Regions from separate parts of the Chryseobacterium sp. Mn2064 genome, predicted to be linked through region 3. Evidence: riboswitches for the same ligand, from Rfam matches in the RefSeq annotation. Region 3 holds a riboswitch; each other region holds the start of a gene.
The links. Region 3 has a riboswitch for S-adenosylmethionine ahead of ACL9RH_RS20015 (TonB-dependent receptor plug domain-containing protein). Riboswitches for the same ligand answer to the same signal wherever they lie in the genome.
Positions count from the first base shown of each region.

Region 1: linked by a shared signal. The riboswitch ahead of ACL9RH_RS17495 (alpha/beta fold hydrolase) and the one ahead of ACL9RH_RS20015 (TonB-dependent receptor plug domain-containing protein) in region 3 are both predicted to bind S-adenosylmethionine.
Region 2: linked by a shared signal. The riboswitch ahead of ACL9RH_RS16745 (SusC/RagA family TonB-linked outer membrane protein) and the one ahead of ACL9RH_RS20015 (TonB-dependent receptor plug domain-containing protein) in region 3 are both predicted to bind S-adenosylmethionine.

Region 1 covers NZ_JBMOUE010000004.1:508,302-510,571, forward strand. Annotated here, with positions in the region: gene ACL9RH_RS17490 (MGH1-like glycoside hydrolase domain-containing protein) at 1-376, opposite strand, end outside; SAM riboswitch class I at 565-672, shown strand; gene ACL9RH_RS17495 (alpha/beta fold hydrolase) at 731-1,669, shown strand; gene ACL9RH_RS17500 (ACT domain-containing protein) at 1,674-2,270, shown strand, end outside.
Region 2 covers NZ_JBMOUE010000004.1:359,188-361,457, reverse strand. Annotated here, with positions in the region: gene ACL9RH_RS16745 (SusC/RagA family TonB-linked outer membrane protein) at 1-1,096, opposite strand, end outside; SAM riboswitch class I at 1,180-1,276, opposite strand; gene ACL9RH_RS16740 (type II 3-dehydroquinate dehydratase) at 1,520-1,927, shown strand; gene ACL9RH_RS16735 (hypothetical protein) at 2,128-2,270, shown strand, end outside.
Region 3 covers NZ_JBMOUE010000006.1:82,424-84,693, forward strand. Annotated here, with positions in the region: gene ACL9RH_RS20010 (alpha-amylase family glycosyl hydrolase) at 1-613, shown strand, start outside; SAM riboswitch class I at 710-815, shown strand; gene ACL9RH_RS20015 (TonB-dependent receptor plug domain-containing protein) at 909-2,270, shown strand, end outside.

The sequences.
Region 1 (2,270 bases), on a different contig from region 3:
TGATGGGATATTTATACACCATCTTCATATAGCTGTGGGTAGGGGTGTTATCCAGATAATAAAAAATTTCTTTAATATCTTCCCCGTGATTTCCCTGTGGATTGCTCAAACCAAAGAAACGCTCCTTTACGATCTTATCTTTCTTGTTCCAGAATGAAAATGCAAAGCAAAACAGCTGCTTTACATCCGATATTCCGGCAATACCTTCTTCTCCCCAGCGGTAGGCATAGCTCTCCGCGTTATTATGGTTGGTGAAGTTCCAGGCATTTCCGTCTCTACTGTAATCTTCCCGTACGTTACCCCATTGCCGGTTGCTTACATAAGGTCCCCAGTTTTTCCATTTGGTATCTTGTAATCTATCCTTTTCGGCAGTCATATCTCAACATTTTTCTACACGAAGTTAGTTTTTTTGAAAAATAATTCCAATTCCTTTCATCTGAATAATTATTAATATAGCTCTGAAATACTTGTGTTTAAGGGCTTTTTAAAATATTAAATTATTTTTTTTTTGAAATTAAAAGAAAAGAGCTACCTTTGTACCATTCGTTCATTCAAATATTGAAAATGTTATCAAGAAAGGTTGAGGGATTAGACCCTATGAAACCTTAGCAACCCTTTGCGCAAGCAGAGAAGGTGCTACGTTCTACCAAAGTAATTTTGGACAGATAACTTACTGAAGTTCTTTTCAGCCATTTCCTGTGGCATTTTCAATTGTATTAAAATAATAGAATTGAAAACAGAACTAAACTATATTAATCTTTCGTATCAAACCAATTCCCAAAAGGAATGGAATATCTCGTTAAGCTATGAGCTTTTCGGGAAAGACCTGTTTACAGCTCCCATTATTCTTATCAACCATGCACTTACCGGAAATTCAACAGTATCCGGAGAAAAAGGGTGGTGGAAAAATTTGGTAGGTAAACATCAGGTCGTAGATACGGAACAATATACCGTTCTTTGTTTCAATATACCCGGAAACGGTTATGATACCTTTTTAATTGAAGACTATGAAGACTTCACCCCTTCAGATATAGCCAATCTATTTCTGAAAGGATTGGAAGCTTTACATATCAAAAACTTATATGCCATTATTGGAGGATCTCTGGGAGGAGGAATTGCCTGGGAAATGCTTGCCAAGCAACCTAAGTTGGCAGAAATATTTATCCCGATAGCTTGTGATTATAGAACACACGACTGGCTTCATGCGCAATGTCTGGTTCAGAAATTTTTATTAAATGATAAAGATGAGCCTTTACAGAAAGCAAGAATTCATGCCATGTTGTGTTACAGAACTCCACAATCGCTCAACAGCAGATTTCAGAATACATACAATCAGGACAAACAGCGTTTAGAATCAGAAGATTGGTTAATATATCACGGTAATGCTTTAAACGAAAGGTTTAGTTTGAAAGCATATCAATTGATGAATCATTTACTGATGAATATCAACGCTGATGAAACAGCCTTAGAGAGAATAGAAGCACGAATGCACATGATCTCCGTAGATACAGACCTGTTTTTTCCCGCTTCTGAAATCCGAATGTGCTTCGAGAAATTGAAAGAGAAAAATAAGGATGCCTCTTATCACGAGATCCAATCTATACACGGGCATGATGCCTTCCTAATGGAATATCAACAATTAAATAATATCATAAAAAACATTTTATAAAGTAATGAAAAAGGGTAATGAAATAAAATTTTTAAAGAACAGATCAATCATCAAATTTGAAGGCGAAGATTTTTTAGGCGAAATCGGAATTGATGGAAGAATCTTCAAAGCGCTTACTTTAGCACGAATCAGTGTAGGAGTAATCTCTCAGCAGGCTGTAGAAAACGGAATCTCAATATTGGTTCATGAAAATGATGCGGAAAAAGCCGTAGCCTGTCTTATTGATGAGTTTGAAGCAGAAAGAAAATCAGGGAAAGTTTCCCAAATTTATAGCATCAATAATGTTTCTGTACTAGGTTTTGTATCAGAAGATTTTAATAAAGTCCTTGCTGAACTGGCGAGAAATAATGTATTTCCACTGCTTTTAAATCAGATCGCAGGAGAAAATAGAGTAAATATTGTAGTGACTTCTTCTCAGGACGAAAAGACCAAGAATATCATAGAATCTGAAATTTTCAAAAAGCCCAAAACGGTTCATCTGGCTATTATAGGTCATGGAAACGTAGGGAAAACCTTAATTAATCAGGTTTTAGAATCTTCAGAGGAGATCAAAAGACGTAAGAATATAGATCTTAAAGTGGTGGCAGTTGCGAATTCCAAA
Region 2 (2,270 bases), on a different contig from region 3:
GATAGAACGAAGGAATAAATCTTGCCGCATTGATGATATTACTCGACTTGGAATCTGAAGATGTAGGCGCATTCTGAATACTGTTGGTATAGCTTAAGTTCACTCCTACGTTCAGCCATTTCTTTACTTCAGAATTAATCTTTAGCCTTGTGTTGTATCTTTTAAATCCTGACTCAATCGCCATCCCTTTATCATCAAGATATCCTAATGAAAAGAAATAATTACTTTTTTCACTTCCTCCACTGATATCCAAATCCACCTGATTTCTTGAAGCAACTCTCTGTAAGATATCTCTCCAGTCGTCATTCCATAGAGCTGTTGCTCCCGGCAATAGTTTTCCGTCTGTTCCAACTGGCCTTGCGTAATTTGGACCGTATGGATTTATTCCAAGGGTGGAAACCAGATTATCGGATGCCATCTGTGCAGCTTGCTGAGAAGAAATCTTATCGGACTTATACCCGTTTCTCAATGCTTCCCAATACAACTGGAAATACTGATCGGTATTCACCTGCTGATAGTCTTTCACTGCCCTACCCGAAAATCCCTGGCTGATGTTAAAGTTTACTTTTGCTTCTCCTCTTTTTCCGGATTTTGTTGTGATAATGATGATTCCGTTCGCTCCTCTTGAACCATACAATGCACTTGCTGTGGCATCTTTCAGTACGCTGATCGATTCAATATCATTAGGACTTATTGCGTTCAGGTTCCCATCAAAAGGAATACCGTCAACAACATATAGCGGATCACTGGAAGCACTTACCGATCCAACCCCTCTAATTCGGATGGTAGAGATTGCCCCCGGCTGTCCTGAAGCACTTGTCGTTTGAATCCCTGGTACCTGTCCTTCCAAAGCTTTGGTAATATTGGTTACCGGTCTATTATTGATTTTATCGCTTGAAATAGTTGCTACTGAACCGGTATAGCTGTTTCTTTTGGCTTTACCATAAGCTACCACTACCACCTCATCAATCTCCTTTTCACGGAGGGTATCTTTTTTCGGTTTGGAAGTCTGCCCGCTTACATTTGCAATTCCTAAGAAAAATGCAGCCACTGACGGAATCCAAACTTTAGAATTAAATAAAGTTTTATTAATCATAATCAATTTTATTTACCAAATATTAAAATTTTGCCCCTTGCAGAAAAGTCAGCAAAGGGCATCGATAAATACGATAAACCAAATGCTTATTTTTCCTTTATAGGCTGAATGTAACACCTTACGCATAGCAGGTTGTCAAGATTTCATAGGGTCAGTTCCCTCCATCTTTCTTTATAAGCCGATCGAAATATGGTTGCAAAGCTATAAACTTTTAGTCCACAAAACAAGTAGACTTATATTTTTTTCATGATAAATTTTCAAAAATTAACATAACATTTTATAAATGTCTTCAAAATAGCACTTTAAACAAATTATCATTTTAATAAATATGACAAATATCATTACCAATAATTCAAAGAATAAAAATGGGCTTAAACACAAGTTTTTAGTTTTTTAATTGAAAAAACTTTTTAATTTTATAGTATGAAAGTTTTAATTGTAAACGGGCCTAATCTGAATCTTTTAGGTACCAGAGAACCGGAAATCTATGGAAATGTTTCTATGGATAGTTATTTGGAATTTTTAAGAACTGAGTTTCCTTCTCATGAATTAAAATATTATCAGTCTAATATTGAAGGAGAATTGATCAACAGACTTCAGGAGGATGATTTTGATGCGGTTGTTATTAATCCAGGAGCTTTCACGCATTATTCTTACGCTATAGCGGATTGCTTAAAAAATATCCGGAAGCCTAAGGTTGAGGTTCATATCAGTAATATTTACAAGAGGGAAGAATTCCGTCAGAAGTCTGTAACGGCAGCTAATACTGATGCAGTTTTATCTGGCTTTGGAATGGATGGGTATAGATTGGCTGTATTAAGCTTGAAATAATTTTTCACCACGGATGTCACAGATGATTGTGGATGATTTATGATTTTGAGTAATTTTTTCTTTAGGTGGGTTATGATATTATTTTAAACAAGTAACAAAAGGAGATTTAATATTCTTTCGGAGACATTCTTACCACGGATGTCGCAGATTTTCGCATATGATTGTGGATAATTAGATGATTAAATGAGAAATGGTAGTTTATGGAGATAAAGGGTGAAGTTTTTTGTACTTCTATTGGAGTTTATTCTCAACAATTGACAAAGAGAAAAGCTTATACTATTGAGGGAATGAATCTTCAAAACATAAGAATTTGCAATGATGAAGGTAAATTAAAATGGTATTC
Region 3 (2,270 bases):
CAGAAAAGCGGTTTATGACACATGGGCAAAAATTATTGACATCCGAAATGCTCATCAGGTGTTTAAATCTAAAACGTATACCATAGAATCTAATAATCTTACCAATGATCCGGATGGATTGATTACAAGAATCTATGTATATGATGATGCGCTTACTGGAATGAAAAATATAGTGGTTTTGGCTAATTATAGCACTTCTGTACAAAATGTTGTTCCTTATTTTCCTTATACAGGGCAATGGCAGAACCTTATGGATAACACTGTTTCTAATATAGCTTCTACAACTACTCCTATCAGCCTGCAACCCGGAGAGTTCAGAATCTTTGGAAACTATGCAGGAGCGCTGTCAACAGCAGATGTAAATGCGACCCACAGACTTTCGCTTCAGATTGCCGATAATCCTATAAAGAACGGGCAGGTACAACTGGTTTTTAACAAAGCTAAGAACGGAGAGATTGTCATTTCAGATATGAGTGGAAAAAAATTAGACTCGTTTAAATTGAACCAGGAAAACGGAACTTACGAATGGAAAGTAAATTATCCTGCCGGGACGTATCTGGTTCAATTAAAATCAGATACAGGAATTGCGATTCAGAAAATGATTGTGAGATAAATTAATATTCACGATATCAAACACATAAAAGGGCAAATTTGCAAATTAGCAGATTTGCCTTTTTACATATAAAAAAAATACTCTACCTTTGCAGTAGATTTATCAAGAAAGGTGGAGGGATTTGGCCCAATGAAACCTTAGCAACCGACACTATTCCAAAGGTGTAAAGGTGCTAATTCCAACCCGTTGGGGGAGATAAGTGAAGTCAACATTCTTATATGAATTCCATTTCTTGAAGTCTTAAATATCTGCGGAGAAATTTCGCCGGATTTATTTTTAATGGACAAAACAAAAAATGAAACAATTAAGCATAGCTGTATTACTGCTTGGAACTATTGGAATAGCAGCTCAGGAACAGGAGGAAAAAGGAAAACAGATCGAAGATATCATTATCGTCGGAAACCGTAATGCTAAAAGAACAAAACTGGAAACACCAGTTCCTGTAGATGTTATCAATATCGAAAAAATACAAAAAGCATCTCCTCAAATTACGGTTCAGGATTTACTGAATTACGTGATTCCTTCATTTAACTCCGTGAGACAATCTGCTTCAGACGGTACAGAGCATATAGATCCTGTTACTTTAAGAGGCATGGGGCCGGATCAGGTTCTGGTTCTGGTAAATGGAAAAAGAAGACATACCACTTCTCTGGTCAATTATCAGAATACCGTAGGAAATGGTTCTGTAGGGACAGATTTGAGTACCATTCCTATCATTGCTATTGAAAAAATAGAAGTTCTGAGAGACGGTGCTGCAGCACAATATGGGTCTGATGCCATTGCCGGAGTCATTAATATTATCCTTAAAAAAAATCCGGGAGCTTCTGCGAGTATCACTTATGGATTGAGTGGGAGAAACGATGGAGATACTTATCAGGCTGGTGCCAACTACGGAGCTTCCCTTGGAAAGGAAAGAGGGTATGTTAACCTATCGTTACAGTTGAGCCACAGAGGAAAAACAACAAGAACGCAGAATCATGATCTTGATATTTTCGGAGACAATTTTGCGTATGAATTTGCGCCTAACTTTAACGATGCTAAAAATGCAGATGATGCTGAAATAAAAGCAAGAGGGTTAACCCGGGATGATTTCAACTTCCAGATTGGAGATGCTCAGATTAAACAGGGGCAATTGTTTTTCAACTCAGAATATCCTTTAAATGACAGATTAAAACTTTATTCTTTTGGAGGTTTCAGCATCAAAGAAGGAAAAGGGTTTGGCTTCAGAAGACTTCCCAGTGAAAAAAATAATATTGTTTCATCCATCTATCCTAATGGATTTCAGGCCATATTAAACTCTCAGATTTATGATGTTTCCTATGCTTTAGGAGCAAAATATAATGTAAATAATTGGTTGATCGATCTGAGCAATACTTTTGGAAGCAATACCTTCAATTATAACGTAAGCAATACCAATAATGCTTCATTGGGGGCTAAATCTCCAACCAGTTTTTATGCGGGAGCTCATAGCTTTCTTCAGAATACAATCAATCTTGATGTTTCTAAAAATATCAACAGATTCAATTTTGCCTTTGGAGGAGAATTCAGGTTCGAACAGTACCAGATCAAGGCAGGAGATGAGGCTTCTTATGCTAAATATGATGTTAATGGTAACGTTGCGGTAGAAGGATCGGTAGTAACTGAAGCAGCTGGGGGT